Regions from separate parts of the Stutzerimonas stutzeri genome, predicted to be linked through region 3. Evidence: predicted binding sites of a transcription regulator. Region 3 holds the regulator's gene; each other region holds the start of a gene.
What was found. The regulator FliA, encoded in region 3, starts transcription of late flagellar genes. The targets are predictions, from matches to a motif close to CTAAAGTTTNNNNNNNNNNNGCCGNTAA.
Positions count from the first base shown of each region.

Region 1: the regulator FliA is predicted to act here: its motif matches at 5,572-5,599, upstream of flgM (flagellar biosynthesis anti-sigma factor FlgM).
Region 2: the regulator FliA is predicted to act here: its motif matches at 1,346-1,373, upstream of SM130_RS01695 (methyl-accepting chemotaxis protein).
Region 4: the regulator FliA is predicted to act here: its motif matches at 3,692-3,719, upstream of SM130_RS03175 (methyl-accepting chemotaxis protein).

Region 1 is NZ_CP139348.1:4,575,617-4,582,780, forward strand. It holds gene motA (flagellar motor stator protein MotA) at 1-9, opposite strand, end outside; gene SM130_RS21145 (FliA/WhiG family RNA polymerase sigma factor) at 14-748, opposite strand; gene SM130_RS21150 (flagellar basal body-associated FliL family protein) at 760-1,209, opposite strand; gene SM130_RS21155 (flagellar hook-length control protein FliK) at 1,246-2,388, opposite strand; gene SM130_RS21160 (hypothetical protein) at 2,388-2,708, opposite strand; gene fliS (flagellar export chaperone FliS) at 2,692-3,087, opposite strand; gene fliD (flagellar filament capping protein FliD) at 3,087-4,361, opposite strand; gene flgN (flagellar protein FlgN) at 4,827-5,267, opposite strand; gene flgM (flagellar biosynthesis anti-sigma factor FlgM) at 5,264-5,539, opposite strand; gene SM130_RS21185 (flagellar FliJ family protein) at 5,687-6,112, opposite strand; gene fliI (flagellar protein export ATPase FliI) at 6,109-7,164, opposite strand, start outside.
Region 2 is NZ_CP139348.1:382,299-389,462, reverse strand. It holds gene SM130_RS01700 (malate synthase G) at 1-1,274, shown strand, start outside; gene SM130_RS01695 (methyl-accepting chemotaxis protein) at 1,475-3,097, shown strand; gene SM130_RS01690 (hypothetical protein) at 3,117-4,286, shown strand; gene SM130_RS01685 (phosphate ABC transporter substrate-binding protein) at 4,298-4,702, shown strand; gene SM130_RS01680 (putative nucleotidyltransferase substrate binding domain-containing protein) at 4,883-6,817, shown strand; gene SM130_RS01675 (3'-5' exonuclease) at 6,814-7,164, shown strand, end outside.
Region 3 is NZ_CP139348.1:1,781,494-1,788,657, forward strand. It holds gene flhF (flagellar biosynthesis protein FlhF) at 1-675, shown strand, start outside; gene fleN (flagellar synthesis regulator FleN) at 767-1,594, shown strand; gene fliA (RNA polymerase sigma factor FliA) at 1,612-2,337, shown strand; gene SM130_RS08220 (chemotaxis response regulator CheY) at 2,412-2,786, shown strand; gene SM130_RS08225 (protein phosphatase CheZ) at 2,810-3,604, shown strand; gene SM130_RS08230 (chemotaxis protein CheA) at 3,616-5,778, shown strand; gene SM130_RS08235 (protein-glutamate methylesterase/protein-glutamine glutaminase) at 5,832-6,947, shown strand; gene SM130_RS08240 (flagellar motor protein) at 6,964-7,164, shown strand, end outside.
Region 4 is NZ_CP139348.1:720,453-727,616, reverse strand. It holds gene ada (bifunctional DNA-binding transcriptional regulator/O6-methylguanine-DNA methyltransferase Ada) at 1-420, shown strand, start outside; gene SM130_RS03185 (hypothetical protein) at 473-715, shown strand; gene SM130_RS03180 (TatD family hydrolase) at 769-1,554, shown strand; gene SM130_RS03175 (methyl-accepting chemotaxis protein) at 1,568-3,598, opposite strand; gene ampE (regulatory signaling modulator protein AmpE) at 3,865-4,701, opposite strand; gene ampD (1,6-anhydro-N-acetylmuramyl-L-alanine amidase AmpD) at 4,718-5,269, opposite strand; gene nfi (deoxyribonuclease V) at 5,381-6,109, opposite strand; gene SM130_RS03155 (GlxA family transcriptional regulator) at 6,266-7,164, shown strand, end outside.

The DNA of each region.
Region 1 (7,164 bases), 2.0 Mb from region 3:
TTTCTGCATGACGTTACTGACTTCTCTCGGTTAGGAATCGGCAGGCCTTGCCGATTGCCTGTTTGCTCAACTGACAGACCCGGGCATCGCTGACTTCCAGCACCAGGGCAATTTCTTTCAGGCTCAGTTCGTGCTGGTAGTACAGCGTGAGCACCAGCCGTTCGCGCTCGTCCAGCCGCGCCAGCGCCTGTGCAAGCAGGCGCTCCTTGATCAAACGCTCCTCGAACAGCTCGGCAGTGTCGGGGAAATGTTCATGGCCGCTCTGCAACAGCTCATCGAGGCTCTCGATGGCTTCGGACGAGTCGGCCCAGAGGAAGGCCTGGTAATCCTTTTCATTCAGCCCGGTGAATGCCTTGATCTCCTCGTCGCTGGGGCTGTGGCCGAGCTGACGGGTGAGCTCGCGAATTGCGTCGCGCACCTTGTGCGCCTGCTGTCTGACCTGACGTGGCCGCCAGTCCTGACGGCGCAGCTCATCGAGAATGGCGCCGCGGATGCGCAAGGCGGCGAAGCGGCCGAACTGCTCGTCCGGTTCGCCGTAGCGGCGCAGGCCTTCAAGCAGCCCGATCATGCCGATCTGCTCCATGTCCTCGCGGTCGAGCACCTGATTCGCCTGCAGCGAAAGCTGGCGCACGATGCGCTTGACCAGTGGCAGATACTGCATCAGCCAGCGCTGTTCGGCGCCCGGAGCGAATAGAGCGGGGCTCGCCGGGCTGGCGGCGTAGTAGTCGACGGAACAGGTGGCGTTCATGGCGCGGGCCTTTATTGAACGATCATCTTGTTGACCAGGACATGGCGGAACGGCACCACGGCATTCTTGCTGGCAAAGTCGGCGAACAATGCTTCCTCCAGACGTGTCTGCAGTTCGCCAATCGGCATGGCGCGCAGGTCGGCGAACTTCAGCCCAGAGAGGTAGCTGACCACCGAGTTGCGCACCAGCGGCTCGACTTGCTCGAACTTCTTCGGCTCGTCCGATGCCTGCGCCTGCAACGCCAGGTCGAGCACGAAATAACGCTCGCGGCCATCCCCTCGCAGGCTGACGATGACCTTGGATACCGGATAGAACTGGTACTCCACCGGCTCGATGGTTTCGGCGACTACCTCGCCGCCAGCCATGCCGGGCTTGAGCAGCCAGTAGGCGGCACCCACCCCACCGGCAACGGTGATGACATTGAGGAGCAGCATCAGAAGAACCAGACGGGGCGTCGACATAACCAATTCACAATCCTGTAGTTGAAGTTGAGCCGGTCAGACCGTGACCAGTACATCGTTGCCGCGACCGGCCGAACGCCCGGTTCCAGCCCCTGGCACGGCTGCGCTCGCCGGTGTGGTTGCGGCGAGTACCGCATCGCCTTGATGCCCTGGCTGCGACTGACCCTGACGGCCCGACTGGCCGTCGGCACCAACCTGCACGTTGACCTGTACGAAGTGCTGCGCCACCAGCTCCTGGCGCAGACGGTCACTGGTCTGCTGCAGCAGGCGCGCCACATCTGCATGGGCTGCACTGAGCTGCACGGTGAGGCGACCGGACTCATGGCTGAGATGGATCTCCATGCTGCCCAGCTCGGGCGGGTCGAGGCGAATGGTCGCGCTCTGCTGACGTTGCTGCAGTTGGATTTCGACGTGTTCGCGCAGCGCGTGGAGCATCTGCTCGCCCCACTTGGCCTCCGGTGCTTGCAGCTTGAGCAGGCGTTCGGCGCCCTGAGCTACGCTGCTAGCCGGGCGATCAGACAACAGCGGCACTGACTGGCTGCCATCATCAATGCTGGCGAGTTCCCGCAGTTGCTCGACCGGCAGGTCTGCGCCGAGATCGCTTCCTGCTGCACCGACGGCCAGCAGGCTCAACGCTGCACCGGGCTCGATGGCCGGACGCACGACCGGTGCAGCGGGCATCAGCCGGTCGGCGAGCTGCTCGGTCGCTTGCTGGCCCGGCAGGCCAGCGGGCAACGGGGTCACCCGGCCCTGCGATTGTGCTTCGATGACCTCGGCGGCCTGGCCATCTGGCGCGGCGTCTGATGGTTGGGGCGCCACTGGCCAGCCCAGTTGAACCGCCGCCTCACGTGCCTGAACCTGCACCTGCTGCTGATCGAGCATACCCAGCAGCCACTGCTCGGCCGGACCTTGCTCGGCAGCTTCGTCGATACCCGCCTCGGCAACCATTTCCACAAGCGCGGACGGCAACAGCGGGTCCTGCTCCGCCGGGAGCTGTGGCAGCGTATCCATGTCCAGATCCGCGGCTGCACCCAGCATGCGCGCACGAAAATCTATGGCGAAGCCGGTTTGGCCGTCTGCCGCTCGCGCAGCCGCATGACCGCTTAGCGAGGCCGGACGCGGCGGTTGCGTCAACGCTTCCGCCACTGCGGCTGGGGCCGAAGCCGAGATCAACTGCATCACCTGCCGTCTCCCGCCTGGTACATGTCGATTCGTTGATAGGCCGAACGCCCTTCGGCGTACTCCAGGTGATTCACCAGCAGCAGGCGCAAGCGCTCGCACTCCTCGCCACACGCCTTTAACGCCTGCCCGTGCAAGCGCTTGAGCTGCTGCCTGGCGGCCTTTACAGACTCATCCTGCGGCACGCGCGGGAGCTGTTCGAGGCATTGGCGGATCGCCTGGTCGACCTCGCCAACAGCGCGCCAGTCCTGGGCCTGCACTGCCGCGGCCAGCCGTCCGTGCAACGCCCGCAAGCGCTGCTCATCACTTGCGTGCGGCACTGACACCCTCCCAACCTTCACGCAGGGTGCCAAGCAGGTTCACCACCTCGTCCAGCCCTTCCAGCGACAGCGTCACGCTGACGTCGGACAGGCGGTAGATGCAGTACTCGTAGAGCCGCGCCAGTCCCTGCACGACTTCGCCACCGCCTTCCTCATCCAGCGCGCCATTGAGACCGTTGAGGATGTTCATGCACTTTTCAAGCGAGGCGCCCTTCTGCTGGTAGCGCTTGTGCTCGATGTGGCCGCGCGCGCGGGCCAGCTCGTCGAGCAGGCCATCCATCAGCACCAGCACCAGCTCATAGGGCGACGCCGAAGCGGCACGCGCCTCGAGATCCACCGCGCGGTAGCTGTCGTAACTGTCGTTGGGGAGGTAGGTCATCAGAACATTCCGAAGGTCTGCTCCATGTTCTGCATGGTCTGCATCATGGAGGTGAACTGCTTGAGGTAGCGGGAGTAATGGCTGTCGTACTGCTGCTGCAGCTTGTCGAACTGCTCGTTGGCGCGCCGCAGGTTCATGTCCAGGGTGTCCATGCGGTTCTTCAACATGCCGTTGGTACTGGAGGTGTAGCTGGCGACGGTCTTGTCGATGCTGTCGAGCAGGTTGTCCTTGCCGGTGAACAGCGCTTCGAAACCGGCTGGATCCTTCGCTACGGCGGCTTCGAAGCGAGCGGTGTCGATGGTCAACTTGCCGTTGCGATCGGCGCTGATACCAAAATTGATCAGGCTGTTGCCGCCGAAATCGGTACGCAGCAGCGTATTCAGGCGACCTTCGATGGCGCGCACGCTGGAGTCGCCCGCCAACACACCGCGGGCGCTGCTGTCGCTGCCGCTGGCGGTCAGTGAATCGAAACTGGTCATCAGGGCGTTGAAGGCATCGACGAAGCTCTGCGCCTTGCCTTTGGTGGCACTCTTGTCCTGGTCGATGTTGAGTGTCAGAGCCGCATCACCGTCCTTGTGCACCTTGCTGACCGACAGGCTGACGCCCTCGATGACGTTGTCGAAGGTGTTGCTCGAGCTGGTCAGCTCGATCCCGTCTGCACCATTGAAGCTGCCACCCATACGAATGCGCGCATCGGCCGCGCCTGACAGATCGGTGGTCGTGCCGCTCGAATCGGGGCTCAATGAAACAGCGAACGCATTGGCGGCGCCGCTTTCGGCACTGGTCAGCACCAGGTTGACCTGGCCATTGCTGCGCACCAGCGTGGCCTGCACGCCGAGGTAGGCAGTGGCGTTGATGGCCTTGGCCGCGTCGTCGAGAGTGGCGTAGCCGCTCAGATCGAAATCCTGCCCCTTGAGCGTCAACGTGCCGCTCAGGCTGCCGTCGACTAGCCCCTGCACCGCCACCTGCTGTTTGCTGGCCAGCTGCTCGACATAGAACTGATAGCTGCCGGCCTGCGCCTTGGCACCGACCGTGGCACTGACGTAGCCCTCCTGGCTGGTGGTGGCGCTGTTGACCAGCATGGTCGCCTTGCCGGTCTTCAACCCGGAGACGGCGGACTTGAAGGTCGTCAGGGAGGTGCGCAACTTGCTCAGCGCATCACGCTGAGTCTTGTAGTTGCTTTCGTTGCGATTGAGCCGGTCCAGCGAAGACTGAACTTCGTAGGTCGCCAGCTGCGTCGACATCTGCTTTATGTAATTCGAATCTATCGCCATTACCGATCCCCTTCCTGTGCTCTGTAGAGCAAGTTGAGTGCCAATTCACAAATGGTTGATTTATAAGCGTTTTAATCCACATGACGCAGAAGAAACGCTTCCGCCTGGCAGCCTTATGGGGAAACGGGGAAATGCCGTTTCCGCCTGGCTATGCGGCGCAACATCTCTGGGTAAAGGCGACGGTTTGAGGGGGAGCGCTTAAGGCGCATTGCAAAATATCGGCGGGAAGGTTGAGAGACTCTCGCCGATGGTCCTCGGGCGCTCGTGCGGAGCCCAACCCGGGCGCTCGGCGAACAGCATCCGGAGTCTGTTGCGTTCAGCAACTGTGGCGCCGGCAGGTGCCGGACAGCATGCCAACCGGCGGCCGCGCACGGCTCCCACAAGCATTCAGGAGCAAGCGGGCTACAGCAGCTCCGGGTGATGGATACGAGAGTTGGAACAAATCACGTATTACGCCCTATGGGCTTAGTACATCTGTGGCTGATAGAGCCGCGCATCATGACTACCCGCCAGCAGCTGGCCGAGGATCTCGTGATGCATGGCCAGCAGCTTGCCGTTGCGCTCGTTGATCTGCTGGCACTGACAGGCCAGTGCCCCGAGTTGCTGCCAGGACTGGGTAAGGCGCATGGCCTGCTCGGCAGGGTAGGAACCGAGCAGACGCTGCATGCCCTCGGCATCGGCCTGCAGACGGAAGGCACTCAGCACCTTGGCCCGGCGCTGGGCCCGCATGCCGATGGTTTCGACGCGCGTGGTGATCTGCAGATTGAGTCGATCAATCTCTACACTGTCACGCTCGAGCAGGAATGCGTAGAGCGCCTGCATCAGATCGCGCAGGGCCAGGTAATCCTCGCAATCCTGCACAAGGTCGCTGGCGACGACCGCAAGCAGCTTGTCGCGCTGGTTCACGCATCGCTTCCGCGGTGGTAGGCGAGCATGCTGCCGGCCAGCTCGGCGGGATCGCTGGAGATCTCACCGCGCTGCAGGGCCTGCTTGATCGCCGCAACCCGGTCGAGGTCGATTTCCGGCATAGCGCGCAGGGCGTCATGCATCTGCTCCAGCGGAAGGCTGGCAGGTTGGCGCACCAGCGCTTCAGCCGCAGGGCGTGCAGCGGGCTGGCGATTGGTGCTGGCCTCGGCGGCCGGTGTCAGGGCGGGCTTGAAATGCCGGCTGATTTCCATGATTGCGTTCCAACTCGGTGGTTACAGCCAAAGAGGCGACCGCTTGGGCGAAAACCTTAAATCTATTCTGCAGGGCACGGATGGACGGTGCGTCCGACGTTGCTGCGCCGGTCGATTCTGCCCCTTACCCAGCCCCATCGCAAAAACTCAGGCCATTCGATTACGCCACCAGCTCTGCGCGGCCAGGCCGTCCTGGATCTTCTGCTCCTGCTGCGCAAGCAGCTGCTGCCATTGCTGCATCTTGTCATCGATCATGTGCTCGACCACTTTCTCGCTGCGCATGGCCTGCAGCAGCTCGCGCTGAATACGCTCCAGCGCCTGCTCGGCAACCGCCAACTCACGGCGCTGCAGCTCCACCATCTTGTACAGGGTGGCCTTGTAACGCTGCTGGTTGTCGCGCTGCAGTGGTGTGCTCATCGGCACGGAAAAGCCGCACAGGCGGCTCAGGCCGGTGATGTTGTTGCGGTAGCGCTGGCAAAGGTTCTGCTGGTACTGCACGCGGCCGAGCATCTGCCGCACACGGTGGCTGCGCAGGCTGGCCAGGCGGCCGAGGGTCTCGATCTGCTGTTTCATCGCGGTTTCCCGAGGATGTTCTGCAAGGTGGCAACGCTGGCTTCCAGCTCGGCGGCCTCGCCGACGTCCTGACGCAGGAAGCGCTCGATGGTCGGCGCCAGCTGCACCGCGCGATCGGTCTTGATGTCGGCGCCCGGCGTGTAGCCACCGAGCGGGATAAGCTCCTTGATCTTCTCGAAGGTGCTGTAGCACTCCTTGAGCTGGCGCGCCGCGCCCAGGTGCGCCGGCTGTCCGACCTGGCTCATGCAGCGGCTGACCGAGGCGCACACGTCGATGGCCGGGTAATGTCCGGCTTCGGCCAGGCGCCGCGAGAGCACGATGTGGCCGTCGAGAATCGCCCGCGCGCAGTCGACGATGGGATCCTGCTGGTCGTCGCCTTCAGCCAGTACCGTATAGATGGCGCTGAGACTGCCGTTGTCGCTGGCACCATTGCCGGCACTCTCCACCAGCTCCGGCAGCATGCCGAACACCGATGGCGGGTAGCCCTTGGTCGCCGGCGGCTCGCCGAGGGCCAGGGCGATTTCGCGCTGGGCCATGGCATAGCGGGTCAGCGAATCGACCAGCAGCAGCACGTCGTGGCCCTGGTCGCGGAAGTAGGCGGCGATGCTGTGACAGAGTTCGGTGGCCTTCAGGCGCATCAGCGGCGATTCGTTGGCCGGCGCGACCACCACCACGGCCTTCTTCAGGCCCTCCTCGCCGAGCGAATGCAGGAGGAATTCCTGCACCTCGCGGCCACGCTCGCCGATCAGCCCGACCACCACCACATCGGCCTTGGTCTGCCGGGTAATCATGCCCAGCAGCACGCTCTTGCCGACGCCGGAGCCGGCGAACAGGCCGACGCGCTGGCCCTTGCCCAGGGTCAGGGTGGCATTGATCGCGCGCACGCCGACATCCAGCGCTTCGCTGACCGGCTTGCGCTTGAGCGGATTGACCGAGGGCAGCTCGGTCGGCAACGGGTCGCGCCCGCCGAGCTTGCCCAGTTCGTCCAGCGGTTCGCCGAGGCCGTTGACCACACGCCCCAGCCAGGACTCATCGATGTGCAGCTTGGCGTC
Region 2 (7,164 bases), 1.4 Mb from region 3:
ATATGGAAAAGGGTGGCAAGCGCATCACCCGCGCCATGAACCCGGACCGCGTCTACACCAAGGCCGACGGCAACGGCGAGCTGACCCTGCACGGCCGCTCCCTGCTGTTCATCCGTAACGTCGGTCACCTGATGACCAACGACGCCATCCTCGACAAGGAAGGCAACGAAGTGCCGGAAGGCATTCTCGACGGCTTGTTCACCAGCCTGATCGCGGTGCACAACCTCAACGGCAACACCAGCCGCAAGAACACCCGCACCGGCTCGATGTACATCGTCAAGCCGAAGATGCACGGCCCGGAAGAAGTCGCCTTCGCCACCGAGCTGTTCGGCCGCGTCGAGGACGTCCTCGGCCTGCCGCGCAATACCCTCAAGGTCGGCATCATGGACGAGGAGCGTCGTACCACGATCAACCTCAAGGCCTGCATCAAGGAAGCGCGCGAGCGCGTGGTGTTCATCAACACCGGCTTCCTCGATCGCACCGGTGACGAAATCCACACCTCCATGGAAGCCGGTCCGATGGTCCGCAAGGCGGCCATGAAGGCCGAGAAGTGGATCAGCGCCTACGAGAACAACAACGTCGACGTAGGCCTGGCCTGCGGCCTGCAGGGCAAGGCACAGATCGGCAAGGGCATGTGGGCCATGCCTGACCTGATGGCCGCGATGCTCGAGCAGAAGGTCGGCCACCCCATGGCCGGCGCCAACACCGCCTGGGTACCGTCGCCGACCGCTGCCACCCTGCACGCCATGCACTACCACAAGATCGACGTGCAGGCACGCCAGGTCGAACTGGCCAAGCGCGAGAAGGCGTCCATCGACGACATCCTCACCATCCCGCTGGCGCAAGACACCAACTGGAGCGAGGAAGAGAAGCGCAACGAGCTGGACAACAACTCGCAGGGCATCCTCGGCTACATGGTCCGCTGGGTCGAGCAGGGTGTTGGCTGCTCCAAGGTACCGGACATCAATGACATCGCGCTGATGGAAGACCGCGCGACCCTGCGTATCTCCAGCCAGCACGTGGCCAACTGGATGCGTCACGGCGTAGTGACCAAGGATCAGGTGCTCGAAAGCCTCAAGCGCATGGCGCCAGTGGTCGACCGTCAGAACCAGGGCGACCCGCTGTACCGCCCGATGGCGCCGGACTTCGACAACAGCGTGGCCTTCCAGGCTGCCCTGGAGCTGGTCCTCGAAGGCACCAAGCAGCCCAACGGCTACACCGAGCCGGTGCTGCACCGCCGCCGCCGCGAGTTCAAGGCCAAGAACGGCCTGTAACCCGCAACCCTGCTGCATAAAGAGCCGCCCTACAGGGCGGTTTTTTTATGCCTCGAATCCGCCGAACGGTTCTCAAGTTCGTATGGTTACAACCGATAACGTGACCCGAAAGCCGTTTCCAGTCACAATATTGCTAATGGCTGGCATTTGGCCATAACCGCAACTTCCGCAGTACCTGCAGCCCGCTCTGGAGTCGATGCATGCTGAAGAACTTCTCGCTGACCGCGAAGCTTTCGCTGGTGCCCGCCGTGGCTCTGGTCGGACTCGTCCTGTACGTGGTCTATACCTCGCTGCAGCTTTCTGCCACAGACTCGCGGCTGGTCCGGCTGGAAACCCGCAGCTACCCGACCCTGGAAAAGGCTGACGCGGTGATTTTCCAGTTCTCCCGCGTGCCGGCGTTGCTGAACAACGCAGTGGCGGCTGGCGAGCCCAGCGTGCTCGACGAAGCGCGCGAGGTGCTGCAGCAGATCGACACCCAGCAGCAGGCTCTGGCCAGCCTGCTTAGCGATCAGCGCCAACAGCATCAGGCCCTGGGCGACTGGCGCAAGGCTGTGCGCGACTATGCCGACAATGCGCTCGCCGCCTCGACCAAGCTGATTGATGGCAGTGCGTCGTTCGATGATCTGCGGCCGAGCCTCGACCGCATGGCCAGCGACCTGGCCCAGGCGCAGAAACAGGGCAGCGACTTTCGCGCGCAGGCCTACGACAGCTTCCAGCAGACCCTGGTAGAGACTCGCGAAGCCAACGCCGACACGACGCGGCTAGGCATCATCCTGAGCCTGGTACTGGTCGTGCTGGTCAGTCTAGGCGCCTGGCTGGTGATCCGCAGCGTGATGGTCAATATCCGCGGCGTGATCACTTCGTTGCAGTCAATTGCCCGCGGCGATGGCGACCTGACCCAGCGCGTGAATGTCGAGTCCAACGACGAAATCGGGGCGATGATCGAGCTGTTCAATAGCTTTCTCGACAAGCTGCAACGCACCATTCGCCAGATCATCGATGCCGCCACACCGCTGGGCCAGGTCTCGAAGGAGCTGTACAAGCTCACCCAGGGTTCGGAAGAGAACGCCAAGTCGCAGCAGCATCACACCGACTCGATCACCCGCGACATCCTCACCATGACCGGCAGCATTCAGGAAGTGGCGCAGCGCTCGCAGCAGGCTTCCGACGAAGCCAATTCCGCGGCACGTCAGGCGGCCACCGCGCGCGAACACGTCGGCAGCCTTTCGAGCGGCATCAGCGACCTGGGCGACAGCGTGATGGGCGCGGTCAAGGCGATGGAGCAACTGGAGGAAGAAACCCAGGAAGTCGGCTCGGTACTGACCGTGATCCGCAGCATTGCCGAACAAACCAATCTACTGGCCTTGAACGCCGCTATCGAAGCCGCCCGTGCCGGCGAGCAGGGCCGCGGCTTTGCCGTGGTAGCCGATGAAGTGCGCAACCTGGCACAGAAGACCGCCGCCTCCACCGCAGAGATCCAGCAGATCATCCAGCGGCTGCAGAACAGCGCCAACACCGTACTCAATGTGATGACCAGCAATGGCGAGAAATCCCGGGCGAGCATCCAACGCTCGGTCGAGGCCACCCAGCTGCTGGAAGCCATCGCCCGCACGGTCAACCAGATCGACGAACTCAACGCCGGTATCGCTCAGTTCACTCAAGAGCAGATCGGCCTGTCGAGTTCCATCCAACAAGAAACTCAAGTGTTGCAGCAGGACGCACAAGCAACCGCTAACGGCGCCGAAGCCACCGCCCGCCTTGGCGAGCAACTGGTGAGTACCGGAGACCACCTGCGCGCGGCCACGGGCCAATTCCGTGTTTAACGTTTTTTTGGAGCATCCAATGACTGCACTTCGTGTCGCCGGTCTGGCAGCTGTCTGCCTGGCCGCCACCCCTGCCTTCGCCCTGGAACAGGGTGAACATCGCTTCAACGGTTTCGGTACCGTTGGCTTCACCCACCTTGGCGGCGAAGACGACGGTCGCAGCTATGGCATTCAGGGCCAGACCAACGACTCCTGGCGCGGCGACCAGCTGTCCAAGTTCGGCGCCCAGCTGAGCTACGGCATCACCGATACGCTGGGCGTAACCGTCCAGGCCACCGCCAAGGCGCAGCAGGACGAATGGAAGGCCAATCTGGAGTGGGCCTACCTGTCGCTGCAGGCCAACGACCAGCTGATGCTTCGCGCCGGCCGCCTGCGCAGCCCGGTCTACATGTATTCCGAAAGCCTGGATGTCGGCTACAGCTACCCCTGGCTGCGCCTGCCCGATGAGGTCTACAGCCAGGTCCAAGTGACCAACTACGAGGGCATCGATGCGGTCTACACCGTGCCGCTGTCGTACGGCTCGGTGACCTTCCAGGTGGCTGGTGGCCAGGCGAAGAACCGTGACTACTACGCCTACGACGAGCAGTTCGATATCGATTACGGCAACCTCTTTGGCGCCAGCGTCAGCCTGTCCACCAACGATTTCGGCATGCTGCGCATCGGTTATGTCGAAGCGGATATCAAGACGGATATCACCGGCACCGTCGATGCGACCGCCATTGGCTTTGGCGCCAACGACCCCCTTTCCCTGCTCAACTTGAATAAAGAGAAGGGCAAGTTCACCTCGATCGGCTACCAGTACGACAACGGCACCTGGATCAGCAGCAACGAGTGGACCTCGCGCCTGATCGAGAACGACGGCATGGAAGCGATCGACTCCTTCTACCTGATGGGCGGCCGTCGTTTCGGCGATTTCCTGCCGCATGTCACCTATGCGCAGCTGGATGACAACGGTGGCCGTCAGAGCTCCTGGACTCTTGGCCTTAACTACCAGGCCGCGCCGACCGTGGTGGTCAAAGGCGAGTACAAGCGCGTCGATACCAAAAACGGCTATGACGGCGTGTTTACCCGCAGCGCGCAGGAGGTGTTCGACAATGAAGTGAACGGTCGCTTCGGTGGCCCAGTAGGCACTCCCGCCCGCAACTACGACGGCGACATCGTTTCCGTCGGCGTTGATTTCGTATTCTGAGGAGCGTCCCGATGAAAGCGTCTATTCGCATCCTTTGTTCCGCCGCGCTGCTCGGCATGGTTTCCCTGGCTCAGGCCGAGGTTGCCGTCATCGTCAATCCCGGAGCAGCCAAGGCGCCCTCGCAATCCGAAGTTGCCAACATTTTCCTGGGCAAGGACAAGTCCATGAAAGGCGTCGACCAGGCCGGCTGGACGCCGGCCAAGGAAGCGTTCTATGCAGGCGTCACCAACAAGAACGAGTCGCAGCTCAAGTCCTACTGGTCGGGCCTGATCTTTACCGGCAAGGGCCAACCGTTGCCCAGCGTTGCCGACGACGCCGCGGTAGTGGCCAAGGTTGCCGCCGAAGCCGATGCTATCGGCTACGTCGACAGTGCCGCCGTCAATGGCTCGGTCAAGGTGCTGTTCACCCTGCCCTGAGTCTCGCTACCAAAAGAAACCGCCCTACGGGCGGTTTTTTTTATGCCTGTACCCTCGCAACAGCCCGAAACACCAGGCTGACCCTGATCAGCTACTGCAACGTCCGGGCTGACTAGACTTACGTCCAATTGGGTCCGACCGACCTGCAGCCCACCATTAACAAAAAAATGGACGCCAACCATGAGCACACCCGACTCCTTCGCCCAGGCTGGGAAGACGGCCGTACTGCAGAACATCCATGGCACCATGGAGTTCCTGCGCAAATACGCCCCCTTCAATCAGATGGAGCCGGCCCACCTTGCTTATCTGGTAGAGAATTGTGAGCTGCGCTTCTATGCCGAAGGCGATTGCATCATTTCGCCGGATGACGGCGTGGTGCAGCACTTCTATATCGTCAAGCAGGGGCGCGTTCATGGTCAGCGCCCGCATACCGCCAAGCGCGGCACGGACACCACCTTCGAAGTCATCGTCGGCGAGTGCTTTCCGATGGCTGCGCTCATGGGCGAACGGGCAACCCGCACCGCTCACCTGGCCGCAGAAGACACCTTCTGCTTTCTGCTGAACAAGACCGCTTTCGTCAAACTGGTCTCGAGCTCTCCTGTGTTCCGCGACTTCGCCATGCGCGGGGTCAGCAGCCTGCTCGACCTGGTCAACCAGCAGGCGCAGATGCGCGCAGTGGAGAGTCTTGGCGAGAACTTCTCGCTGGAAACCAGCATCGGCGAGCTGGCGCTGCACCATCCGGTATCCTGCCTGCCCTCCCGGCCGCTCAACGAGGCGGTGGCAATGATGCAGGAGGAGAATGTCGGCAGCGTCGTCATCGTCGATAAAGACCTGCATCCGCAAGGCATTTTCACCCTACGCGATCTGCGACGGGCCATCGGCACCGGCACCACCGATCTGAGTCAGCCGATTGCGCAGTTCATGACCCATGATCCGTTCTATCTGCCGCCGGACGCTACCGCATTCGACGCCGCGATCGCCATGACCGAGCGTCATATTGCCCACGTCTGCGTGGTGGAGGACGGCCTGCTGCGAGGCGTGATCTCCGAACGCGACCTGTTCTCCCTGCAGCGTGTGGATCTGGTGCATCTGGCCCAGACCATCCGCCACGCCGATCGCGTGGATGCGCTGGTAGTCATCCGCAACCGCATCAAGCAGCTGGTCGACAACATGCTCGCCCATGGTGCCTCGTCCACACAGACCACCCGTATCGTAACGCTGCTCAACGATCACACCGTACGCCGGGTAATCGAGCTGGCCATCGAGCATATGGGCGATCCGGGTGTGCCGTTCACCTGGCTGTGTTTCGGCAGCGAAGGCCGTCAGGAACAGACGCTCCATACGGATCAGGACAACGGCATTCTCTTCGAGGCTGCCGATGCTGCCGAGGCCGCCCATATCCGCGGCCGCTTGTTGCCGCTTGCCGAGCGCATCAATCGCGACCTCGATACGTGTGGCTTCACGCTGTGCAAAGGCAACATCATGGCGAGCAACCCGCAACTGTGCCTGTCGCGCCAGGAATGGAGCCGCCGCTTCAGTTCGTTCGTCCGCGAAGCGACGCCGGAAAACCTGCTCGGCAGCACCATCTATTTCGATCTGCGCAGCATCTGGGGCCCATCGGAAGGCTGCGAGCAACTGCGTCGCGATCTGCTCGAGGAGATCAAGGGCAACAGCCTGTTCCAACGCATGATGGCCGACAATGCATTGCGCCATCGCCCCCCGGTGGGCCGTTTCCGTGATTTCGTGGTAGCGCGCAAGGGCGAAGCCAAAGACACGCTGGATCTGAAAGTGCAGGGCCTGACACCCTTTGTCGATGGCGCCCGGCTACTCGCACTCAGCAATGACATCGGCACCTGCAATACCCTCGACCGCCTGCGCAAGCTGGTGGAGAAGGACGTCATCGAGCCGAAGGATGGCGCCGCATACGAAGAGGCCTACCATTTCATCCAGCAGACGCGCATGCAGCATCACCAGCAACAGGCACGCGATGGACTGCCCTATTCCAACCGTCTGGATCCGGATACCCTCAACGTGCTGGACCGCCGAATTCTGCGCGAGTCCTTCCGCCAGGCCCAGCGGTTACAGGCCAGTCTCGCGGTGCGCTATCAACTATGAGTATGTTCTGGTTCAACCCACGCGGTCCGAAACTGCCGCCCGAGCAACAACAACGCATTGACGAGATGCCGCGTGCCCTTGCACCGCAGGCTGTACCGCTGCGTCAGCAGCGGATGGTGGTGCTGGACCTGGAAACGACCGGGCTGCACCTCAAGCGCGACCTGGTCATCGCGATTGGCGCGGTGGTCATCGAAGACGGCGCCATCGACTATTCTCAGCAGTTCGAATGCACGCTGTGCCGCCAGGTCAAGGTCACCGAAAGCGTGCTGATCCATGGCATTGCCCCCAGTGAACTGGCTAACGGCTTGCCGCCAGCCGAAGCACTGCTCAGTTTCATGGAGTTCGCA
Region 3 (7,164 bases):
CTGGAAGAGGGTGGCGTGATCGCCCTGGTAGGCCCGGCAGGTGTCGGCAAGACCACGACGCTGGCTAAGCTCGCTGCACGCTACGTATTGAAATACGGCGCGCAAAACATCGCGCTGGTCAGCATGGACAATTATCGGATCGGCGCACAGGAGCAACTCAAGACCCTGGGCCGCATTCTCGATGTACCGGTCGTGCAGATCGACCCGAGCCAGTCGTTGAGCAAGACGCTGGCTCCGCTGGCACGCAAGCGGGTGATCCTCATCGATACGGCCGGCCTGCCTGCCAGCGATCCGACGCTGCGCATGCAGCTCGAAGCGTTGTCGGATCGTGGTGTGAAATCGAAGAATTATCTGGTGCTGGCCGCGACCAGTCAGAGCCAGGTGCTCAAGGCGGCGTGGCACAACTATCGTCGCTGCGGCCTGGCCGGCTGTATCCTGACCAAGTTGGATGAGGCCGGCAGCCTCGGTGATGTGCTCGGGCTCACGATCAGCCAGCATTTGCCGATAGCGTACCTCGCCGACGGGCCCCGGATTCCGGATGACCTGCACCTTCCACGCAGTCACCAACTGGTCAGTCGTGCGGTGAGTTTGCAGTCCGGTGAGGAACCGAGCGAGGAAACCATGGCCGATATGTTCGCCGGGTTGTACAACGGTTCGTCAAGGCGGGCCGGATGAAGTTGCGACAGCGGTACCTGAATGAATCAGATGCGTGCCATGCGGGCGCATCGACGGCCGCAAGGCCCCAGCAAGATATAGGCGTGTGAACATGGGTATGCATCCCGTACAGGTGATTGCGGTGACCGGCGGCAAGGGTGGCGTCGGCAAGACCAACGTGTCGGTCAATCTTTCGCTCGCGCTGGCCGATCTGGGTCGGCGTGTAGTGCTGCTCGACGCCGATCTCGGTTTGGCCAACGTCGACGTTCTGCTGGGGTTGACCACCAAGCGCACCTTGGCCGACGTCATTGCCGGCGAGTGTGATCTGCGCGATGTGCTGATCCAGGGGCCAGGCGGCATCCGTGTGGTGCCGGCCGCTTCGGGCACGCAGAGTATGGTGCAGCTTTCATCGCTGCAGCACGCGGGTCTGATTCAAGCATTCAGCGATCTGGGCGACGAGCTCGACGTGCTAATCATTGACACTGCGGCTGGCATTGGCGATTCGGTGGTCAGTTTCGTACGGGCTGCGCACGAGGTGTTGCTGGTCGTTACCGATGAGCCCACTTCGATCACCGACGCCTATGCTCTTATCAAGCTGCTTAACCGCGACTATGGAATCAGCCGCTTCCGCGTGCTGGCGAACATGGCGCATGCGCCGCAGGAAGGTCGCAACCTGTTCGCCAAGTTGACCAAAGTTACTGAACGGTTTCTCGATGTGGCGCTGCAGTACGTGGGCGCCGTGCCGTACGACGAGGCGGTGCGCAAGGCAGTACAGAAGCAGCGTGCGGTTTATGAGGCGTACCCGCGTTCGAAATGCTCGTTGGCGTTCAAGGCTATCGCGCAGAAGATTGATACCTGGCCACTGCCCGCGACGCCGCGTGGTCATCTCGAATTCTTCGTAGAGCGGCTCATAAGCCCCGCTTCTCAAAGCCACGAATGACAGGTGCCGGATCCGCTATGTATTACAGCAAGGCTCAGGCAAAGGATGCGCAGTACCGCCTGATCGATCAGTACGCGCCGTTGGTCAAGCGAATCGCTTACCACCTTTTGGCGCGTCTGCCTGCCAGCGTGCAGGTAGACGATCTGATTCAGGCTGGAATGATCGGACTGCTGGAAGCAGCGAAGAAATACGACGCCGGCAAAGGTGCCAGTTTCGAGACCTATGCGGGTATCCGCATCCGCGGCACGATGCTGGACGAAGTGCGAAAGGGTGACTGGGCGCCACGCTCCGTGCACCGCAATTCGCGCATGGTCAGCGAGGCAATTCGTACTATCGAGGCGAAAACCGGGCGCGACGCTAAAGATCATGAAGTTGCGGCCGAACTTAAGCTAAGTCTCGATGAGTATTACGGCATTCTCGGCGACACCTTAGGCAGTCGCCTGTTCAGCTTTGACGATCTGCTGCAGGAGGGTGAGCACGGCGAGTTCGAGGATGACGCCGCCAGTACCCACCCGGAGCCCTTTCGTGACCTTGAGGATGAGCGCTTTCAGCAGGCTTTGGCCGATGCTATTGCGAACCTGCCCGAGCGTGAAAAGCTGGTGCTGTCGCTGTACTACGACGAAGAACTGAATTTGAAGGAAATTGGGCAGGTGCTGGGGGTCAGCGAGTCGCGCGTGAGCCAGTTGCATAGCCAGTGTGCTGCGCGGTTGCGTGCACGTCTCGGTGAATGGCGCGCCAATTGACGATTGTTTGCGGTATGACGTGCTCGGTTTGCTGAGGCATTTTGGGACTTACGGAGGTCGACTTGGACAAGAACATGAAAATCCTCATCGTCGATGACTTCTCGACGATGAGACGAATCATCAAGAACCTCCTGCGTGATCTGGGGTTCACCAACACCGCCGAGGCGGATGACGGCACTACCGCACTGCCGATGCTCAAGAGCGGCAACTTCGACTTCCTGGTCACTGACTGGAACATGCCGGGCATGAGCGGTATCGATCTGCTGCGCACCGTGCGCGCCGACGAACGCCTCAAGAACCTACCGGTACTGATGGTGACGGCCGAAGCCAAGCGCGATCAGATCATCGAAGCGGCACAGGCCGGGGTTAATGGCTATGTGGTCAAGCCTTTCACTGCCCAGGTGCTCAAGGAGAAGATCGAGAAGATCTTCGAGCGCGTCAACGGCTGAAGCAGCAACGCCGCGAGGGCACTATGACGCAAGCAGACCAAAGCCTGGCAGAGTTCGAAGCGACTCTGAAGACTCATGCACCCAAGTTGATCGAAAGTCTGCAACAGGGCCGCTTCGATGAAGCGACGCAGATGTTCAACGAACTCAATCAGGTGCGCAATCACGGGATCTACCTGGAGGTTGGCAAGCTCACGCGTGAGCTGCACAACGCCATCGTCAAGCTCGAGATGGATACATGCGCGACCGGAGGCGATCCGTCACCGATTACCGACGCGACCGATCGGCTGTCCTATGTGGTTGAGATGACCGAGAAGGCCGCCAATCGCACCATGGACCTGGTGGAGGAGTCCGCTCCGCTGGTGAACTACGTGAGCTATGAGGCGCAGAGCCTGACGGCTGATTGGCAGCGCTTCATGCGCCGCGAAATGAACGCCGAGCAGTTCCGCGACCTGGTCAAGCGCATCGACCACTATCTCCAGCGCAGCATGAACGATGGCTCACAGCTGTCACAGAACCTCAGTGAAATCATGCTGGCGCAGGATTTCCAGGACCTGACCGGTCAAGTGATCAAGCGGGTGACTCGTCTCATCACCGAACTCGAAAGCAACCTGCTCAATCTTGTGTTGATGGCAGGGCAGGTTGATCGTGTGGCTGGAATCCAGCACGACCGCGAAGCGATGCGCGCCGAGCAGGAAAAGCAAAAACAAGAAAAAGAACCTTCCAAGGGTGAAGGTCCGCAGATGCATGCCGATATGCGTGAAGATGTCGTTTCCGGCCAGGACGATGTCGATGATCTGCTTTCAAGCCTGGGCTTTTAGGGGAAGTGAATATGAGCTTCGACGCCGATGAAGAAATCCTCCAGGACTTCCTGGTAGAGGCCGGCGAGATTCTCGAACTATTGTCCGAGCAACTCGTGGAGCTGGAAAGCAGCCCTGATGACACGGGGTTGCTCAATGCGATTTTTCGCGGGTTCCATACGGTCAAGGGCGGTGCAGGCTTCCTTCAGCTTCATGAGCTTGTGGAGTGCTGCCATATCGCCGAAAACGTCTTCGACATCCTGCGCAAGGGTGAGCGTCGCGTCGATTCCGAACTGATGGATGTCGTTCTGCAGGCACTCGATGCCGTGAACGAAATGTTCAGCCAGGTTCGCGAGCGCGTCGAACCGACTCCAGCCTCACGTGAGCTGCTCGCTGCTCTAGCGCGTCTGGCTGAGCCGGCTGCCGCCAATCCTCCGGCGGCGCCGGTCGAGGCTCAGATCCCTGCCGAGGCCGAAGCTGTCGATACCGAGTTCGAACAGCTGCTCGATGCCATTCAGTCGCCCGCCAGCGTGCCGGCAGCAGCCGAGGCCGAACACGCTCCGGTAACGGACGAGATTACCGACGACGAGTTCGAGTCGCTGCTCGATCAGTTGCATGGTAAAGGCCAGTTCGCTGCCGCAGCAGACGCGACGACACCCACCGAGCCGGACGCGGTCGCCGCGCCGGTCAGTAATGAAATTACCGATGACGAGTTCGAGGCGCTGCTCGATCAGCTCCATGGCAAAGGCAAGTTCGAAGCCGCTCCGGCCGCTGCGCCAGTAAGCGCGGCGCCAGCGAAGGCCGGTGACGAGATCACCGACGACGAGTTCGAAGCCTTGCTCGATCAGCTGCACGGCAAAGGCAAGTTCGAGCCTGCCGCTGCCGATGTGGCAGCTGTCGAACCCGCGGCGCCTGCACCAGTCAAGCCGACGCCCAAGCCAGAGCCCGCTCGCGCTGCAGCTCCAGCTAAGGCGGCAGCGGTCAGCAAGCCTGCCGTTGCGGCGCCGGCTGAGAAACCGCCAGCCGAAGCCGAAACGACGGTGCGCGTCGATACTGCGCGCCTCGATGAAATCATGAACATGGTTGGTGAGCTGGTGCTGGTGCGTAACCGTCTGGTACGCCTGGGCTCCAACAGCGGCGACGAGGCCATGGCCAAGGCTGTGTCCAACCTCGACGTGGTAACTGCCGACCTGCAGAGCGCGGTGATGAAGACCCGCATGCAGCCGATCAAGAAGGTTTTCGGCCGTTTCCCGCGATTGGTCCGTGATCTGGCGCGCAGCCTGAAGAAAGAGATCAATCTCGAGCTGGTCGGTGAAGAAACCGACCTCGACAAGAACCTCGTCGAGGCGCTTGCCGACCCGCTGGTGCACTTGGTGCGCAACGCGGTCGACCATGGCATCGAAATGCCTGAAGAGCGCGAAGCCGCTGGCAAGCCGCGCACCGGTCGGGTCGTGCTGTCCGCCGAACAGGAAGGCGATCACATCCTGCTGATCATCAGTGATGACGGCAAGGGGATGGACGCCAATATCCTGCGCGCCAAAGCGGTCGAAAAAGGCATGCTGGAGAAGGACGCAGCGGATCGCCTGAGCGATCTGGAATGTTACAACCTGATCTTCGCGCCTGGTTTCTCGACCAAGACCGAGATTTCCGACGTGTCTGGCCGCGGTGTCGGCATGGACGTCGTCAAGACCAAGATTTCCCAGCTCAACGGTACCGTCAACGTATTCTCCACCAAGGGCCAAGGCTCGAAGGTGGTGATCAAGGTGCCTCTGACGTTGGCAATCATGCCGACCCTGATGGTCATGCTCGGCAATCAGGCCTTCGCCTTCCCGCTGGTCAACGTCAACGAGATTTTCCACCTCGATCTTTCGCGCACCAACGTAGTGGACGGCCAGGAAGTGGTGATAGTGCGCGACAAGGCACTGCCTCTGTTCTACCTCAAGCGCTGGCTGATCCACGATGCGTCTCAGGAAGAGCAGCGTGAAGGTCACGTGGTCATCCTCAGTGTCGGCAACCAGAGCATCGGCTTTGTCGTCGATCAGCTGGTGGGTCAGGAGGAGGTGGTCATCAAGCCGCTGGGCAAGATGCTGCAAGGTACGCCCGGGATGTCCGGCGCAACCATCACCGGCGATGGCCGCATCGCTCTGATTCTCGATGTTCCGAGCATGCTCAAGCGGTACGCACGCCGGATTTGATTCAGTCAGGCAGCGCTGCCCACAGAAGGGCGCGCTGCCGCTAGGAGTGATGTATGGCAGTCAAGGTCCTGGTCGTCGACGATTCCGGCTTCTTTCGCCGGCGCGTCTCGGAAATCCTATCCTCTGATTCCAATATCCAGGTCGTCGGCACCGCCACAAACGGACGTGAGGCGATCGATCAGGTGCTGGCGCTCAAGCCAGATGTCGTGACCATGGACTACGAGATGCCAATGATGGATGGCATCACGGCGGTGCGGCAGATCATGCAGCGTTGTCCGACACCCGTGCTGATGTTCTCCTCGCTGACGCACGAAGGCGCACGAGTCACCCTCGATGCGCTGGACGCCGGCGCCGTGGACTATCTGCCAAAGAATTTCGAGGACATCTCGCGCAACCCTGAAAAGGTCAAGCAACTGCTGTGCGAGAAGGTCCATACCGTATCGCGCAGCAATCGCCGCTACAGCACGTTCTGCACGTCGAGTGCCAGCGTGCCGACTGTGCCTCCGCGTGGTGCTACATCGACACTGGCGGCGTCAGCGTCGCGGGCCGGCAGTACGGCGCCCGTGCCCGCGGCGCCGGCGGCCCGTTCGCCTGCGCCCAAGCGCAAGGCGTACAAGCTTGTTGCGATCGGTACGTCAACCGGTGGTCCTGTGGCGCTGCAGCGCGTACTAACCCAGTTGCCGGCGAATTTTCCGGCGCCGATCGTGCTCATCCAGCACATGCCGGCCGCGTTTACCAAGGCCTTCGCTGACCGTCTGGACAAGCTCTGTCGTATTCGCGTCAAGGAAGCCGAGGATGGCGACGTGCTGCGTCCCGGCCTCGCGCTGCTGGCACCGGGCGGCAAGCAGATGATGATTGATGGCCGCGGTGCGGTGCGTATCCTGCCGGGCGACGATCGCCTCAATTACAAACCCTGCGTTGACGTCACGTTTGGTTCTGCGGCCAAGTCGTTCCACGACAAGGTGCTCGCGGTGGTGCTGACCGGTATGGGCGCAGACGGCCGTGAAGGTGCGCGTCTGCTCAAGCAGAGTGGCAGCCAGGTATGGGCTCAGGATGAAGCGAGCTGCGTGATCTACGGCATGCCGATGGCCGTGGTCAAAGCCAACCTGAGCGATGCGGTTTTCGGGCTTGACGACATCGGCCGCAATCTCGCCGAGGCCTGCATTTGATGAGGGGCTGCTTCTAATGGACGTGCTCAGCCTCATCGGGCTGTTGCTGGCGTTCGTCGCCATCGTCGGGGGCAACTTCCTGGAGGGTGGACATATATCGGCTCTGCTCAACGGCCCTGCCGCGCTGATCGTGCTCGGCGGCACGTTGGGTGCGGTGTTGTTGCAGACGCCCATCGCCGTTTTCATGCGAGCGATAAGCATCGGCCGCTGGATATTC
Region 4 (7,164 bases), 1.1 Mb from region 3:
TTCGGCGACAGTGAAGACGCCCTGGAAGACGAGTTGCGCTCACGCTTTGCCGCCGCGCAGCTGCAGCGCGACCAAGACGGCCTGGGTGAGTGGCTGCAGGCAATCGTCGGCCAACTGGAGGAACCACAGCGGGCCGCCGGCCTGCCGCTGGACTTGCGCGGTACGGCCTTCCAGCAGCAAGTCTGGCTGGCGCTGCAACAGATTCCCGCCGGGGAGACGCGGCGCTATGGAGAACTGGCAGCGACACTTGGCAGCCACGCCCGCGCCGTAGCCCGCGCCTGCGCCAGCAACCCCGTCGGATTGCTGGTGCCCTGTCACCGCGTGGTCGGTAGCCAGCAGGCGCTGACCGGTTATCGCTGGGGGATTGAGCGCAAGGCCGCGCTGCTCAAGCGCGAAGCACAGGACGAACCGGGAGCCTGAGCGGTTTTTGGCGGTCGGATGTATCAGTGCCGCCAACCGCAGGACGCCCGCCATGACCGATCTGAAACGTTATCGCATCCACTACCGCATCAACGGCGAGCCCGCATCGCTGCTGATCAGCTCATTCGAAACACCCGGCCTCGAGCAGGCCGAGCTGGAGATCCTGCTGCATCACGTTCGCGAGCCGCGCGCCGCCGTCGACGCCCCCTGGGAAAACCCCGTCCGCCCCAGCGAGGCCAGCCGGCTGACCGAACTGGGTGTCAGCGACATCCAGATCGAAGAGGAAAGCCGCTGACAGCCATGTAGCATTACCTGCCCGCCCACCGCCGACCTACATGGAGTCTGCTCGTGCAGCTGATCGACACCCACACCCACCTCGACTTCGAAATGTTCGACGACGACAGGGCGCAGGTAATTGCCCGCAGCCAGGACGTTGGAGTCGAGCGCATCGTGGTGCTCGGTGTGCATGAAGCGAACTGGGAGCGGGTTTGGCGGCTGGCCTGCGAGCAGCCAAGCGTTCATGCCGCGCTGGGCCTGCACCCGGTATTCATTGAAGATCATCGGAACGACCATCTGGGCCACCTGCGCGCCTGGCTGGAGCGGCTGCGCGGTGAACCCAAGCTCTGCGCCATCGGCGAGATCGGCCTGGACTATTACGTCGAGGACCCCGACATCGAGCGCCAGCACGAGCTGCTCGAAGCGCAGCTGACACTGGCCGCTGAGTTCGCCCTGCCGGTGCTGCTGCACGTACGTCGCGCACATGCGCCGATGATTGCCTCGCTCAAGCGACACAAGCTGGAACGCACGGGCATCGTGCATGCCTTCAGTGGCAGCTGGGAAGAGGCTCGGGAGTATCTGCGCCTGGGTTTCAAGCTCGGCCTCGGTGGTGCCGGCACCTGGCCGCAGGCGCAGCGCATGCACCGGGTGCTGAAACAGCTGCCACTGGGGGCCATCGTGCTGGAAACCGACGCGCCGGACATTCCACCGGCCGGCCATGCTGGCGAGCGCAACAGCCCAGAGCTGCTGCCGGAGATCTGCCGGATGCTGGCCGACCTGAAGGGCGTCAGCGCCGAAGAGCTGGCCGCCGCCAGCTATCGCAACAGTTGCGAGCTGTTCGGCTGGCCGCAGCCCTGACCTGTCGCCCTGCTCAGACGCGGAACGCGCCGATCAGCTGCTGCAGACGTCCGACCAGCTGGGACAATTCACGGCTCGCCTGCTCGGTATGCCCGGCACCCTCGGCGGTACGCTGGCCGGCCTCGTTGATCGCGACGATGTTGCGATCGATATCGTGCGCCACGGCAGTCTGCTGCTCGGCCGCTGCCGCGATCTGCTGGTTCTGATCGACGATCAGCCCCACGGCACCGAGGATGTTCTCCAGCGCCTGCTCGACCTGTCCTGACTGGCCCACGGTATCTTCGGCAAGCGTATGGCTGGCATGCATGGTCTTCACCGCCGCGCCGACGCCATTCTGCAAACGCGCGATCATCTGCTCGATTTCTGCCGTCGATTTCTGCGTCCGCTGCGCCAGCCCGCGCACCTCGTCGGCCACCACCGCAAAGCCGCGCCCCTGCTCACCGGCACGCGCAGCCTCGATGGCTGCGTTGAGTGCCAGCAGGTTGGTCTGCTCGGCAATCGTCTTGATCACGTCGAGCACCTGACTGATCGCCTTGCTGTCGCCGGCCAGCTGATTGATCACTTGCACCGACTGCTCGATTTCACTGGCCAGACGCTGGATGCCACCCACCTGTGCCACCACCAGCGCCCGTCCGCTGACGGTTTCCTGGTTGACGCTCTGTGCACTGCCCACGGCCGCCTCGGCACTGCTGGCAACCTCCTGGGCCGTGGCAGACATCTCGTTCATCGCCGTCGCAACCTGTTCGATCTGGCCACGCTGCTCGGAGACGGTCTGGTTGCTCTCGCCGGAAACGCTTTCGACCCGCTGCGCCTGGCGCTCGACCTCGGCCACCGTCTGGCCGACCCGCTCGATCAGCTCACGAACCTGCGCCACGGTGGTATTGAACACCTGCCCCAGCTCGCCGAGTTCATCGCGGCTCTGCACCTGATAGCGCACAGTCAAATCGCCGGCCGCAACCTTGCCCATGATCTTGCCCAGACTGTGCAATGAGGCGCGCGTTGACGCATAGAAACCGGCGTACAGATAGGCAACCAGGCAGAGCACGATGGCCACTGCCGAGATCAGCAAGGTCATCAACAGGCGCTTCTGCTCCAGCCGTTCGGCAAGCTCAACGTCGAGGAACTCCAGGATGGCGTCGTTCAGCTCGTAGGTCTTGGCCATCTGTGCGCTGATGCGCTCGTAGAACTGTTCCCAAGGACGATCCAGCGCATCGGCCATGATCACTTCGTCCTGCAGGATGTCGCTGCTCGCCTGCAGCGACTCGCGGCTGGCAGTGGCGAAGGAGTCGAGCTTACGACGCGCGGCCTCGCTGGCGCCGAAAGCATCCTGCAGTTGCGCGGCGTATTGCGCCTGCTGCTTCTCCAGCTCGAGCACGAGGTTGTCCAGCGTGTTGCTGGCATCAGAGTTCAGATACCCCTGCCCGAAGGTGTACGAGCCCACCGCACGCCCCTCGCCGAGCGATGCACTGATGGCCGGGGTCACCGTAGTCAGCAGCTCGGCCAGCAGGCGCACCTCACGCTCGAGATCTTGACTGAGGCCCGACTGCCCAGCCACGAGCTTGATCATCACTTGCGACTGCCCCAACAGCGTTTCCGCCATGGCGGCCTTGGACTGCAGCGATTGCTCGGCCTGAGCGGCGCTCAGCCCCGCAACCAGCTCATCGCGGCGCGCATTGAATTCGGCTATCTGCTCTGGCGCATCGCCAACCGGCGCAAGGGCCTGCAGCTGTGCTGCCAGCTCGCCTTCAACACGGTTCAGGCGGGTCTGCAAGGCCTCGACGTTGCCGGTCTGGCCGATGATCGATTCGATCCGCACGAGGTCCTTCCAGTCCTCCATGCTACGCCGCACCAGCAGTGTCGAGCCGAGCAGCTCCAGGCTCTGCAGCTCGGTGCGGGTACCAACGAACGTCCGATACGAATCACGTACCAGATAGTAATTGCTCAGCAGCATGGGAACGAAGAACAGGACACTGACCAGGCTGAACTTCATGCCGAAGCTCAGGCGGTTCATGAACGCGATCGCGGGATACAACAGACTATTCACACGACGTCTCCCAATTTTATTGGTTTTGGCTTACACGCAATTGCAGCGCGCAGCAGGGCTCGTCAGAGAGTGCATCTGCCCGGGTTATACGGGATATCGGTAAGGGAATTTGTAACTTAAGGTAATGGCTAAATGATAGCCAGCAGACCCATGCCCTCCATTCGCTCAGCGAGCTGTCTGGCCCGCGGGTTGTAGCGCTTGGATAGAGAACGGCCATACAGCGATTTTATGGCCGCTTATTCAGCTATGCCGGCGCTTTGCTCGGCTCAGGCGAAGATGGTCAGGACGGCGATCACGGCGTACCAGAACACCCGGGTGCGTACCAGCAACGCGGCGATTTCGTCGAGCCGGGCGATACCCGCCTCGCCATCGATCACAGGCGACAGGTCAGCAGCCATAGGACCAGCATCGGCCAGCAGCCGACGCGCCGGCGCGTCCCAGCTGAGCAGTTCGTGCAGTAACGCTCGGTTGACGGCGACGAAGTTGCCGACCAGGGCGAAGCTGCCCAGCAGCACCCGCACCGGCAGCCAGTCGAATGCATGCCGCAGCTGATCGGCGCGCTCGCGCAACCCTTCGCGCTCGGCATGTTCGCCGCACAACGCCAGCAGCCGGTAGGCCAGCGCCGCCATCGGCCCCAGCAACAGGTACCAGAAGATGACGGCGAAGAAGCCCTCGTAGCTCTTCCATAGCAGCCGCGTTTGCACCGCCTGCAGCAGACTGGGTGGGTCCTGACCCAGCAAGCCGAGATCACGTTCGGCGGCCAGCGCCGCGGCCTCCTGATCGCCGCGCCGCCAGGCATCGCGGAACGCGCCCAGTTCGGATTTCGCGTGGCCGCGACCGAGGCTGTAGAGCAATACCAGCAAATGCAGCGGAAGGCTCAACCAGCCGTACGACAAGGGCTCCAGTGCTGCCAGCAACAGCCCGAGCAGCAGCACCGGCAGGAGCACCAGCAGGAGCAACGCAAGCCAGGGCGAATGCTGTAAGCGCGGGCTGGTCTCGGCTTGGCGCAGCCGCGCCAGCAAGGGCCCGTCATGTTGCAGGCGTGGCCGCCAATCGGAAAACTTGTCCACCAGCAGCACGAGCAGGATTACCAGAAAACTCATCAATCTTTTCCTTTCGTCAGCAGGTAATGAAAGCTGCGCGCAACCGCTGCCAGTCGAATGCCGGCCCGGGGTCGGTCTTGCGTCCGGGGGCGATATCGCTGTGGCCACATACCCGCTCGGGCGTGATGGCCGGATAGGCGCTTTGCAGAATCCGGCAGAGTTCGATCAGCGCCTGATACTGCGCCTCGCTGAAGGGTTGATCGTCGGTCCCCTCCAGCTCGATGCCGATCGAGAAATCATTGCAGCTCTCGCGTCCGTCAAAGCACGACACACCGGCATGCCAGGCACGATCCAGAGAAGAGACGAACTGAGTGATCGCGCCATCACGCTCGATGAGAAAATGCGCCGACACCTGCAGCTCGGCAATCTCTTCGAAGAAAGGATGCTCAGAGCGCTGCAGTACGTTCTGGAAGAACTGCTGAACCTTGCCGGTTCCGAACTGCCCCGGCGGCAGGCTGATGTTGTGAATCACCAGCAGGGATATCTCGCAGGCCGGACGCTGGTTGAAGTTCGGTGACGGGCAGTGGCGGACGCCATGACACCAGCCGGTGGCGCAATCCAGATGCATTGTGAAGGTCCATGCTGACGGCAGGCCCGCAGGCTAGCGCCTGCAAGACGACGCCTGCAAGCGCAGCCGCAGCAGTTGGCAATTGCAGTTACAACCTGAGTGGCGCGCCGGTTACTCGCCGCTGCCGGCCAGGCGGCGTGCAGCAGCCTTTTCCTCCCGCCGCGAGGCCAGCCGATCGGCCAGACGAGTCGGTTCGGGCAGGCGATAGCGCGTCAGGTAGCGCATTACCAGCTCGGGGGCCGTGGCGATGCTGACGCGGTTGCCAGGCGAGATGATCAGCGGCCGCACCTTGTCCTTGCTGCGCAGTACGCAGCCGATCACTTCGCCAGTCTTCTTGTCGCGCAACGCCACCTGCGCACCGCGCATCAGGTCGAGTTCATCATGCTCGCCTGTGAGCAGCTTCTTCGCCACGCCGATGGTGGGCAGGCCGGTCACCACGCCCAGATGCGCGGCGATCCCCAGGCGCCGAGGATGGGCAATACCGTGGCCGTCGGAAAAGATCAGATCGGGGACTGCAGGCAGTTCGGCGAGCGCTTGCAAGACTGCCGGTAGCTCGCGAAACGACAGCAGGCCGGGAATGTAGGGCATGTTGGTCGGAACTCGCGCCAGGCTGCTGCCGACCAGTTCGAGTGTATCGGCATCCAGCAGCACCGCGGCTGCGCGGGTAATGCTGCCGCCTTCTTCAAAGCCCACATCCACCCCGGCAATCAAGCGCAATGGGGGAAAGTCGTCCTGCAGCCGCACCTGCGAGGCCAAGCCCTGTTGCATCGCTCGGGCGGCTGCCGGGCTGCCATCCCAATCGCCGAACGGGGCAACGGGATACGAATTGGTTTCGCTCATGATTTGCTCCTGTGCATCAGCGGTTCGACGCTATGCCGGTGCAACGGTTCAGCCTCGCCGTAGCAGTTCAGACTGGACAGCGCTGTGGAAAAATAGGACGCTCCAGCCGCCGAACGGCCGTTTTACCCTGTTATTCCACACAATAATTAGAATCGCATGCCCAACCTCGCCTCGATCAAACACGTCAGCATACTGGCCACCGAAGGAGTGTTCGCCTCGACGCTCATGCAGGCCAAAGATTTCTTTCACATGGCCAGCCTGCGCTATGGCAAGCAGCTCGGCCTTGACCTCACCCCTGCTTTCGAAACCCGCCTGGTCAGCCCCGACGGCCATGGCGTAAACACCTTCAGCGGCACAGGCATAGCGGTGGACGGCCTGCTGAATGCAGCGGATATGGTGATCCTGCCGGCCTTCTGGGGTGATTTCGATTCGCTCTGCGCGCAGTACCCGGAAGTCTCCCCCTGGCTGCGTGAGCGCCACGCTGCCGGCAGCGTCATCTGCGGCGAAGCCACCGGAGTCTTCTGGATGGCCCAGGCTGGCCTGCTGGAGGGTCGGGAAGCAACCACGCACTGGCGCTTCGCCAATGACTTCGCCGGACGCTTTCCCGGCGTGACCTTCAGCGCCGACAAGCACCTCACCGACAGCGACAACCTCTACTGTGCCGGCGGCACGACCTCGGCCTGCGACCTGTACATGTACCTGGTGGAGCGCTTCTGCGGCGCGCATGTAGCCCAAGGCATGGCCCGCGATGTGCTGTTCGAATTGCAACGCAGCTACAGTCCGGGCCGGCTGGGTTTCGGCGGGCAGAAGCTGCACCTGGATACGCGAATCCTGCAGATCCAGGAGTGGCTGGAGGCGAACTTCGCTGAGAAATTCCGCTTCGAGGATGTTGCCCGTCAGCATGGCATGAGCATTCGCAATTTCATGCGGCGCTTTCAGGCAGCCACTGGTGACAAGCCGCTGCATTACCTGCAGCGGCTGCGCATCGAGACGGCTAAAAGCCTGCTCGCCACCACAGGCAAGAGCATCAAGACCATCAGCTACGAAGTGGGATA